DNA from 2 places in the Fretibacterium fastidiosum genome. Region 1 is predicted to be linked to the other one. Evidence: riboswitches for the same ligand, from Rfam matches in the RefSeq annotation. Region 1 holds a riboswitch; the other holds the start of a gene.
What was found. Region 1 has a riboswitch for cobalamin ahead of ACK28C_RS05510 (ABC transporter substrate-binding protein). Riboswitches for the same ligand answer to the same signal wherever they lie in the genome.
Positions count from the first base shown of each region.

Region 2: linked by a shared signal. The riboswitch ahead of ACK28C_RS03180 (DUF4198 domain-containing protein) and the one ahead of ACK28C_RS05510 (ABC transporter substrate-binding protein) in region 1 are both predicted to bind cobalamin.

Region 1 covers NZ_OZ209244.1:1,287,203-1,292,582, forward strand. Annotated here, with positions in the region: gene ACK28C_RS05500 (ABC transporter ATP-binding protein) at 569-1,378, opposite strand; gene ACK28C_RS05505 (iron ABC transporter permease) at 1,375-2,439, opposite strand; gene ACK28C_RS05510 (ABC transporter substrate-binding protein) at 2,467-3,477, opposite strand; cobalamin riboswitch at 3,698-3,853, opposite strand; gene ACK28C_RS05515 (hypothetical protein) at 4,286-4,606, shown strand; gene ACK28C_RS05520 (Rpn family recombination-promoting nuclease/putative transposase) at 4,658-5,380, shown strand, end outside.
Region 2 covers NZ_OZ209244.1:694,052-699,431, forward strand. Annotated here, with positions in the region: gene ACK28C_RS03170 (ABC transporter permease) at 1-283, opposite strand, end outside; gene ACK28C_RS03175 (ABC transporter permease) at 293-1,240, opposite strand; cobalamin riboswitch at 1,552-1,749, shown strand; gene ACK28C_RS03180 (DUF4198 domain-containing protein) at 1,912-2,700, shown strand; gene ACK28C_RS03185 (hypothetical protein) at 2,716-3,219, shown strand; gene cbiM (cobalt transporter CbiM) at 3,224-3,832, shown strand; gene ACK28C_RS03195 (energy-coupling factor transporter transmembrane component T family protein) at 3,845-4,591, shown strand; gene ACK28C_RS03200 (energy-coupling factor ABC transporter ATP-binding protein) at 4,596-5,380, shown strand, end outside.

The sequences.
Region 1 (5,380 bases):
ATCACCTGCGGCTGTCCTTTCCATGCCCGACATGAGGCTATGCACGATTTTCCCGAAAACGGATAAAAATTTCAGCTATCGACTTTATCCTGCGAGATGGATCCGCTTCGAGTACACCATGGCGTCAGAACGAAACCATAAGTCATAAACGGATCAAAAGCGCACGAATACAGGCGGACAAGAAGGCCACCGGAAGGGAGACGAACCACTTCGGCTCACTCCCTCGAGTTTCGGGCGACCGCGAAGGAAATAAAACGTAGAACTGTGCAACTTAATGCCATTCTATGCCCCGAAAAGGCATAATGTCATCAGATAAAACCACAAAATAATAAAAATATTTTTGTTGTTTTTTGATAAAAAAAGGGTTTTTGTCGTTCGGAACTGAGGCTCCCTGTCCTGACGGTGCTCCTCTATGGGGTCTCTTTCTGGATAGCCTGACCGATTTACCGAAGGAAGGACATCGGATACCAAATCGCGTCTAATGTGGATTGCCTCCCCTTGCAGGGAGGCGAAACGCATCTTCCGACCCTTTAGGCCACCTCCCCTTTTTGGAAGGCGAGCCACGCTTTTAAGCGCGGTTTGGTTTGAGCTCTGCCGTCCTCTGCGGCTTGAGGGCGCGGAGGAACAGCACGTGGGGCGCGCCGCCCGGCGCGGTCGTGACCTCTGCCTCCACGCGGTACACGCGGCGGATCAGCTCCGGGGTCAGGACGTCCCGCGGCCTTCCGCCGGCGACGACGCGCCCGTCGTGCATGACGTACAGGCGGTCGCAGTGCTGCGCGGCCAGGTTCAGGTCGTGCATCACGACGAGGCAACTGACGCCGGCGCTGCGGATCAGGTCCAGGATCTCCAACTGATAGTAGACGTCCAGGTGATTCGTCGGCTCGTCCAGGAGCAGAAGGCCGGCGTCCTGGGCGATGGCCCGCGCGATGAGCGCGCGCTGCTTCTCACCGCCCGACAGCGATGCAAACGTCCGTTCGGCGCAGGGGGTCATCCCGACGTACTCGAGCGCCCGATCGACGAGCGCCTCGTCCCGCGCGTCCACGCCGCTGAAGGGCCCCTTGTGGGGATAGCGCCCCATGGCCACGATCTCGCGGACGGTGAACTCGAACTGCGTCGGCATCTCCTGCGGCACGGCGGCAGCGTGCCGCGCGGCCTCCTTCACCGGCATCCGCCACAGGTCGCGGCCGTCCAGGAGGACGGTGCCGCCCTGGGGCCGGCTGGCGCGGTAGATGCAGCGCAGCAGGCTGGACTTCCCGCTGCCGTTCGGGCCGATGACGCCCACGAACTCGCCCTCCTCCACCGTGAGTGAGACGCCCTGGACGATGGGGCGGCCCTCCGCGCCCCATCGGAGGGCCTCGACCTTCAGCGTTGCGCTCATGACCGCCCCTGCCTCCCGCTCCGCCTGAGGAGCCAGATGAAGAACGGCGCGCCGACGAAGCCCGTCACGACGCCGAGGGGGAGCTCACGGGGCGCCAGAACCGCGCGGGAGAAGGCGTCCGCGAGAATGAGGAAGATGGCGCCGACCAGCGCGCCCAGGGGCAGGATGCGCCGATGGTCCGCGCCGACGGTCATGCGCATGACGTGCGGCACCACGAGCCCAACGAAGCCGATGGAGCCGCTGACGGCCACCAGCGTTCCCGTCAGGAGCGACGTGAGCGCGAACAGGAAGCGTCTGAAGCGCCGGACGTCCACGCCCAGAGCCGCCGCGCTTTCGTCCCCCAGCATCAGCGCGTTGAGGGACCGCCCCTGAAGGACGAGGAGGACGAGGCAGGCCGCGGTGACCGCGAGGGGGATCGGAAGCCGGTCCCAACGCGCGCCGCCCAGACCGCCCAGCATCCAGAACATCGCGCTCTCGGCCCCGCTCCGCTGGTTGAGGTAGACCATGAAGTTCGTGAGGGCCGTGAACATGTAGCTGACGGCCAGCCCCGACAGGATCATGCGCATGGGCGTGAGCCCTTCCCCCTGCGCGGCGATGAGGAGGACGAGGCCGAAGGCCAGGAGGGAGCCGAGGAAGGCCATGAGGAAGACGGTGGACAGGCCGGTGTAGCTGCTGCCCAGGACCTTTCCCAGGAGCAGGAGGGCCGCCACTGCGCCCGCACAGCCGCCGGAGGAGATGCCGAGCAGGTAGGGGTCCGCCAGGGAGTTGCGCACCAGCGACTGGATGGCCGCGCCGGCCATCATCAGCCCGGCCCCGACGATGGCCCCCAGGAGCACGCGGGGAAGCCGGAGCTGCCAGACGATGCTGACCTCGTTCTGCGGCCAGTCCTGAGCCATGGCCTGCCAGTCGGGGAAGACCTGATGCAGGACGATGCCCCAGACCCTTCCGAAGGGGATGGGCACCGGACCGGTGGAGACGCCGAAGGTCATCGTCAGGAGCAGGAGGGCGAGGAGGACGAGCGCGGGAACGCCCGTCCTCCTGAAGGGGGAGAGAGGACTCATGAGAGGTCCGCCAGCAGGGTGGCGCGGCTAGAACCGGTCGGGGTAGAGCGCCCGGGCGATGGCCTCGAGGCCGATGACGGCCCGCGGGCCCGGATACGTCTCCTCAACCCTGATGACGATGACGCGGTCGTCCTGGATCGCCTTCACGCCCTGAAGGACGGGGTCCTCCATCAGGAGCTTCTTTCGCTCCGCGCCGTTGGCGTTTCCGCACTCCAGGATCAGGATGACGTCCGGGTTGCGCCCCACGACGTCCTCCCAGGTGGCCTTGACGTAGCTGTCGTCGATGTCGTCAAAGACGTTGCGGGCCTTCGCCATCTTCATCAGGGCGCTCGGCATGGCCTGGGCGCCCACCGTGCGCGGGGGCTGGTCCGGCGCGTTCCACGTCTGATAGATGAAGACGCCGATCGGCTTCGCCGCGTCCACGTCTGCCAGCTTCGCCTCCACGGCTGCGGCGCGCTCCTTCATGGAAGCGATGCACTGCTCCGCGCGGTCCTGCACGTCGAAGATGATGCCCAGGTTCCTCAGGTCCGTGTAGGTGTCCTCGAGGCTCACCGGCGGCTTCTTCATGACGCGGATCAGGGACTCCGTGATGTTGTAGCACTTGACGCCGTGCTTCTCCAGCTCGTCCGGCGTGATGGCTCCGGCCGACGTGTCGCCCGGAACGCTCGTCCCGTACTGGTAGCCGGACAGGAAGAGGTCCGGCTTCTGCCCCAGCAGCACCTCGAGCGTGATGTAGCCCGGTGCGGCGACGGGGATCTTCTTGAGCCTCTCCCGGTGGTCCGGCGCGACCTGGCCGCCGTACTCCGGGAAGCCCGCGTAGCCGGCGAGCCTGTCGTCCAGGTCGAGGGCGAACATCAGCTCGATGATGTTGCCGTCGCCGTTGGTCACGACCCGCTCCGGCGCCTTCTCGAACGTCACCTGCCGGTCCCCGTTGTCGATCGTGACGGGGTATGCCGTCCGCGCGGCCTCCGCCGGGGACAGGGCCAGCAGGAGCGCGGCCGCCGCGCAGAGCACAAAAGCAAAGAACCTGTTTCTCATCAAGACTTCCTCCTCGATTCGCTGATCATAAACGCAAACGGAAAAACGCAGACGCCGCGGTCCCTCCCTCCACCGTCACCCCCCTTCTTAAAAAATAAGCGCGAAGCGCACAACAAAAAGGCCCCGCCCTCCACGGACGGGGTCCCTCGGCGCGCGAACGCAAAGATCCTGGAAAAAAGCCGCCGCTCCCCTGTCCCGGGAGTTCTTGCTGCGGCGCGTGGGCAGGTCTCCTGGCTTGCGATTCCTCCTCGAGGACGCCTTCCCGCTCCGGCGTCCTGCCGGGACAGTGGCCTGATGTCCTCTCGTCGTCGCTTACAGTAGTGGAAGCTGCGGGGGACTTGCACCCCCTTCCCTCTTGGAGCGCTTGCGCGCTGCCGCACGGCCTTGACCTGTGCCGTCATCTTAGCACGAGGGGAGGAAAAATGAAAGGCGCGCGCAGGGCCAATGTCGCAGGCGTGGCGGCGCTGGCGGCGGCCTTCGCTCTGAGCCTTGCCGGGACCGCGTTGGCGAAGATTGATACGTGGAAGGGCGTTGGAGGCGACACAAAGTGGAGTACCCCTGACAACTGGCTTCCTTAAGATGGTCCGCCATCGGTCGGCGACAAGGCGTTTATCGAGGGTGCTTTGGTGACCGTTGATGTTGATGCGGGGGTAAATATTGTGTCGCGCCGCGGTTCTGCGTGGTTGACGATTGGGGCGGGGACCGCTTGACCCTCAGAGGGCCAGCGCTGGGATTCAAGCCTCAGGCCGCGTGGGGATGATCGTCGATTTGGCCTTGAATGGGCTGATTTTTTCAAGCGCACCCGTTATTGACGTTGACACCGACGGAGATGACGCCATCGGGGAACGATCGTCTGGTGAACGTCCGGGTCTCGAACGACGTGGCTGTGAAACCGGATTCGTGGTTCTGGTGGTTCTGTACGGTATGGAATGTCACGGGCACCATCAAACAGTATGGTTTGGTGTCCAGGTCCAACACCGGGAAGGCCACGTCCTTTTACGGAAAGAAGCCTGATGACGGCAAGAAACCTGGCGAGGGCAAGAAGGGCGGCTCGCTTGCACTGGACCTGGAGGGCCGGTGCAGGCGAACGATGCCGCAGCACCGCCTCCGGCGCTGCGTTTTGGGCTGACGGCCCGACTTTGCTATAATGAAGACAACATAGGCGACAGGAGGTCGGGGGATGCCTGAGAAGGACATCACGGAACGGCACCTTGAGTCCTACAATGACGTTTTTGCGGACATCGTGAACGTGCTGCTCTTCAACGGAGAGAGGCGGATTCTCCCCGACGACCTGCGTGATACGCAGGCGCGCACCCAGTACAAGGCGGACGGCAAACTCCGCGAGCAGGAACGGGACGTCTCCAAGCTGTGGGCTCCGGAAGGGATCGTCATCTCGCTGATCGGCTTTGAGAATCAAACCCGGATCGACAGGGACATGCCGCTTCGGGTGCTGGGATACGAGGGGGCGGATTACCGCAACCAGCTGTCTGAAAAAGGCGGCCTCTACCCCGTGGTGACGTTGGTCCTTTACTTTGGCGAAGAGCCCTGGACGGGGCCTCGGTCGCTCTATGAGAGGGTCCGGGTTCCCGATGAAATGAAGCCGTTTGTGAGTGATCACAGGGTGAATCTCTTCGAGATATCCTTTCTGACGGACGAGCAGGTGGAGCGTTTCACGAGCGACTTCAGGATAGTGGCGGACTACTTTGTGCAGATGAGGAGGAAGCGGGATTACGTTCCTTCCCGTCGGGTTGTCGAGCACGTGGACGGAGTGCTGAAGCTGTTGTCTGCACTGACGCGGGACCATCGATTTGAGGATGCGCAGAATCAATTCAGGGAGGGGGAGAGCGTTACCATGCTGAGCGTTTTGGATAAGGTGGAGGCCAGGGGCATACGTCTTGGCAGG
Region 2 (5,380 bases), 590 kb from region 1:
TCCTGAGGAACATGTCGCGCCCGAACTCGTCCAGGCCGAAGATGTGCTCCGCGCTGGGGCCCTTCAGCCTCAGGCGAAGGTTCTGCTTGATGACGTGCGCGTTGTAGAACGCCCGGCCGTCGGCAAAATCCCAGAGTATGGTCGCCGCCGCGACGGCGGCCAGCAGGAGCAGGAAGACCAAAGAAAGGATGGCCAGCCGGTTCTTGCGGAACCGGCGCCACGCCTCCTCCCAGAGGGACCTCTGCTCTCGCTGCTCGTTGTCCTGCGAAATCCGATCGTTCATGGCGGCACCTCACGCCTTCTGGTACTGAGATTTGATCCGGGGGTCCACGAAGGCGTAGATGATGTCGACCACCAGGTTGACGACGGAGAACATGACGGCCAGGAAGATGACGGAACCCAGCACCAGCGGCATGTCCTTGGACTTGATGGAGTCCACCATGAGCCTCCCCAGCCCCGGCCACGAGAAGATGGTCTCCGTCAGCATGGCGCCGCCCAAAAGGTGCCCAAATTGAAGCCCCACCGCCGTGACGATGGGGATGAGCGCGTTGCGCATCATGTGCCGCATGGTGACGGCGCCCTCCGAAATGCCCTTGGAGCGCGCGGTACTGATGTAGTCCTGCCGGATCACCTCGAGCATACTGGAGCGCGTCATCCTGACGATCGTCGCCGCACAGCCCGTGCCCAGCGTCAGGGCGGGGAGGACGAGGCTCTTCACGAGGGGAACGAACCCCTCGCCCATCCCCTGCGACGGCAGCCATCCGAGCCCCAGCGAGAAGACGAGGACCACCAGGAGCCCGAACCAGAAGTTGGGCATGGCGACCCCGATGAGCGACAGGACGGTCGTCGTGTAGTCGAGCAGGGTGTACTGGTGCTTCGCCGAGATGATGCCGGTGGGGAGCCCGATGAGGAGCGCCACAAAAATTCCGGCCAGGGCCAGGACGCAGGTCGCGGGGAAGCGCTCCAGCACCATGTCCATGACGTCGATCTTGTTGCGGTAGGAAACTCCCAGGTCCCCGTGCAGGGCGTCCTTCATGTAGATCAGGTAGCGCACGACGATGGGCCGATTGAGGCCGAGCTCCTCCCGCGTCCGCTGCAGGAGCTCCGGCGTCGCGCCGTCGCCCAGGATGATGGCGGCCGGGTCCCCAGGCGTCAGGGCCAGGATGAAAAAGACGATGAACGTGACGCCAATCAGCACGGGGATCATCATCAGGAGCCTACGTAGGATATAGCGCAGCATCAGCTATCAGCCTCACCTTGCAAGGAATACTGAAGTTTTCAAAAAGTGCTCTCCTATTATATCACTTCACAAAAGAACCCTATCACCACAGGTGAGAAAAGACGTGAAACGGACTTAGCGCGCCCCTGGCCTCTGCAACCAAGGCCTTACGAGGTCCTTGAAGATCATTGCCCCGCACCACGGGCTCCGTGAAGCGGTCCCTCTCAGGTTACCCGCTGCGTCCGACGGCAGGGTCTCTGTCCCACAGCCGCATCCAGCCGTGTGAACTCCTCAAGGACGTCCTTGTTAATTTTCCATAAATTAAACATAACAAAATTTAGAAAAAAAGTGTTATCATAAATTATAAACAGAACTCTTGTTCGTCGGGGGAAGTCGGGTGCAACGCCCGCGCGGTCCCGCCGCCGTGAGAGGAGGACAAGCCAGGTTCGGGGAGGGCGCGAAGGCGCGGCTCCATCGAACTATGTCTTGGATCCCAAGCCGGAATACCTGACGTTCAAGCGGACACAAGACGTTTTGCCACGAGCGATGGCGCAGGAGCGTGTCGTCTGTGACGCCCCCGCCCGCGCCCATCGCGAGGCGGGGGTTTTTGCAGCGTTTTATTCTCTGGACGACGTACCCCGGCAACGGGGTTTTGCCGTAATTCTGTAAGTATTGAGGAGGATGATTTTTTCATGAAACGCGGAAACAAAGTAGTGTTGGCGGCTGGTTTGCTCCTTGGGGTCGCCTCGGCGGCCTTTGCGCACGAGCTGGTGATGAAGCCGCAGAAGATGAACGCGGCGAAGGGCGAGACTCTGGCGGTTGAGATCCACTCGGGACACAAGTTCATCGTACCCGAGGAGGTGGAGAGCGTCGAGCGCATCAAGGCGGGAGTCTTCAAGGACGGCAAGCTCCAGGAGGCCGGGCTGAAGCCGAACGAGAAAAACCTGTGCATCGACTTCTCCCTGCCCGTCGAGGATGCCTCTCAGTCCATGGTGATCCTCGCCAACAAGGACGGCGGTGTCTGGTGCGTCACGAATGAGGGCGGCAAGTCCGGCCTTCGCAAGGACCTGGAGGCCCAGGGCCTGAAGGTCACGAAGGCGACCAAGAACGACAAGTTCGTCAAGGTTATCGTCAACGCCTCCAGGGACGACAAGAACTTCGCCGTTCAGACGGGGCAGGCCCTTGAGATCATCCCCGTGACCAACCCTGCGGACGCCAAGGTTGGAGAGTTCTTCGAGGTGAAGATACTGGTCGACGGAAAACCCTACTCAGGGGCGGTGTGGGCGAGCTACGACGGTTTTGCGCCTGAGTACGAGGACACCTATGCCTACTATACCCAGGCGGTCCAGGGCGTGGCCCATATCAAGATCACAGCCCCCGGTCTCTGGGGTGTGCGCGCCATGAAGACGGACCTGCCCGGCAAGGAGGGCGAGTACGACTCCGTTGCTCGCAGGACCTTCCTGCTCTTTGAAGTGAAGTAGCAAAGTCCATCAAAGATGAACGCCTCTTTCAAAAAGACGGCGCTGCTCGGGCTGGCGGTGATCGCCGGCCTGAGCGGCCTTTTAGCGCAGCAGGCGGACGCACACGGCGTGGGCTATTCGGAGTCCACGCTGAAGCCGGTATCGCTCGAATTCTTCTACTCGACGGGAGAGCTTATGAACTACCTTGAGGCCAAGGTCTTCTCCCCTGCCGACGAGAAGATCGCCTACCAGTCAGGACGGACCGACGAGGGGGGGCGTTTCGCCTTCACCCCCAATAAGCCCGGGACGTGGCGGGTCATCGTCAGCGATGAGGACGGGCACAGGGCCGAGGCGACAGTGAACGTGACGGAGGACTTCCTGAAGGCCGGGGCCACAGGAGGCGGTTCGGGCATCGACATTCAGGAGAAGAAGGCCGCCCCTGAGGGACTGGATCTTCTCCTGAGGGCGGGGCTCGGCGTCAGCCTGATCTTCAACATCGCCGCGTTCGTCCTGCTGCTGCGGTGCAGGAAGGCGGTGTAGTCCCATGCATATCAGCGAGGGAATCCTCTCCACTCAGGCCTTGGCCGCCGGATGGGCCGTCGCGGGCGTCGGGACGGCGGTCGGGCTCAAAAAGCTCAACCCCGATAAGATCGTCCGCGTCGCGTTCTCCTCGTCGGTGTTCTTTCTGGCCTCCCTGATCAACGTGCGGCTCGGCCCCAGTTCGACCCACCTCTCCCTTATCGCGCCCATGGGGCTGATCTTGGGGTGGTCGGCCTTTCCCGCCGTGATGGTCGCCCTGATTCTGCAGGCCCTCCTGTTTCAGTTCGGCGGCCTCATCGTTCTGGGGGTGAATACGGTGGATGTCGCCGTTCCTGCGCTCGCCGCCTACTTCCTGTTCGCGGGCCCGATCTGCAGGAGCAGAGGCCCCATCGCCTCCGTACTGGGCTTCATCGCAGGTGCCCTGGCCGTGCTCCTCTGTGCCGTGGGGGTGGAGATCTTCCTGAGGGGGACGGACGCCAATCTATCCGACATCGCCGACACCGTCTTTATCGCCCATATCCCCCTGGCCCTGATTGAGGGGGCGATCACGGCCTTCATGGTGGCCTACATGAAACGTGCGGCCCCGGAGCTCCTGATGGGTGTGGACCACTAGGGCAGGACCGGCATGGAGCTTGAGACGCGCGGCCTTCGGTCCGAGGCCGCACCGACGCGGCTCAGCGTCTTCGATCCACGCGCGCGCGTGCTGTGCGCTCTGGCCATGGCCTGTATCCTGGCCTCCGTTCGGTCGTTTCCGGCCCTGCTCTGCGGTCTCCCGATCCCCATCGCCTTGCTGTTCCTCGACAGTGCGATGATGCTCCGGGAGCTGTTCCACTGGAACGCCGCCGGCCTCTTCATCGCACTGCTCCTGACGCTGACCTATCCCGGCGACCGCTTCTGGGGCGTCTTCTCCACAGCGGGGCTGAGGCTCTCCGGGCTCATCCTCCTGAAGCTCAACCTGATCTCGATCCTGCTGACCCGAATGGTCCTCTCGCTTGGAGTGGAGAAAGTCGATCACGTCCTGACCTGTCTCGGAGTCTCCGAGAAACTCCGGGTCCTCCTGCTGCTCTCCGCGCGCTGTATTTTCATCCTTGCGGAGCGCGTGGAGACGATGGTCCGGGCGGTACACCTCAGGGCTCCTGAGCTGAGGGGGCTCGCGATGTGCCGGACGTTCGCATGTGTGTTGGGGACGACGCTGCTGCACAGCTCCGACCGGGCGGAGCAGATGATGCGGGCTATCCGATGCCGCGGAGGGATGGCGGGCTTCTCTCAGTGCCGTCCGCTGCTCTGGCGCGGCATCGATACTGTGCTGTGCCTTGCGTTCGCGTTGAATATCGGGGTGATCCTGGCTTGTGCTCTGCTCTGGAGGTCTTAGACAGATGAGTTCAGCAAACGGCGTTATGGAAGGCCTGAGGGATATCCCGGTCGGAGGGGTGCGGAAGAGGTATCTCATGGAGGTGCAGGATCTCCGTTACGCCTACCCCGATGGGCATGAGGCCCTGAACGGGGTTTTCTTCGTGCTGCGAGATGGAGAGAAGCTCGCGCTGGTAGGCCCCAACGGATCGGGGAAATCCACATTGATGCTGCATCTGTCCGGATGTCTTGCGGCCCAATCTGGCGTGGTATGTCTGAACGGAGAGCCCGTCGGAGAGGACCTGAAGCGTCTTCGGAGCGCCGTCGGCCTGATCTTTCAGGAGCCAGACAACCAGCTCTTCATGCCGGAGGTCGTCGAGGACGTCGCCTTCGGTCTGGTGGCGCATGGAACGCCCGTTCAGGAGGCCCAAGAGAGGGCTTTGAGCGTCATGGAGACCCTAGGCATCGCGCACCTCGCCGAGCGGGCGCCCCATCGTCTCTCCGGCGGGGAGAAACGCATGGCCGCCCTGGCAGGGATACTAGTCATGCAGCCGGACATCGTGGTCCTGGACGAGCCCTCCGCGGCCCTGGACCCCAGGGCACGCCGTCGGGTCATCGAGAGGCTAAACACCCTGGAGAAGCCGATGATCCTGGCGACCCACGACTTGGACATGGCCCTCGACGTGTGCGACCGGGCGATCATCCTGTACGAGGGGCGCATCGCGGCGGACGGAGCGCTGCAGGACGTCCTGAGAAATGAGGCGCTGCTTCAGCAAAACGGCTTGGAGCTGCCCCTGCGCTACACAAAATC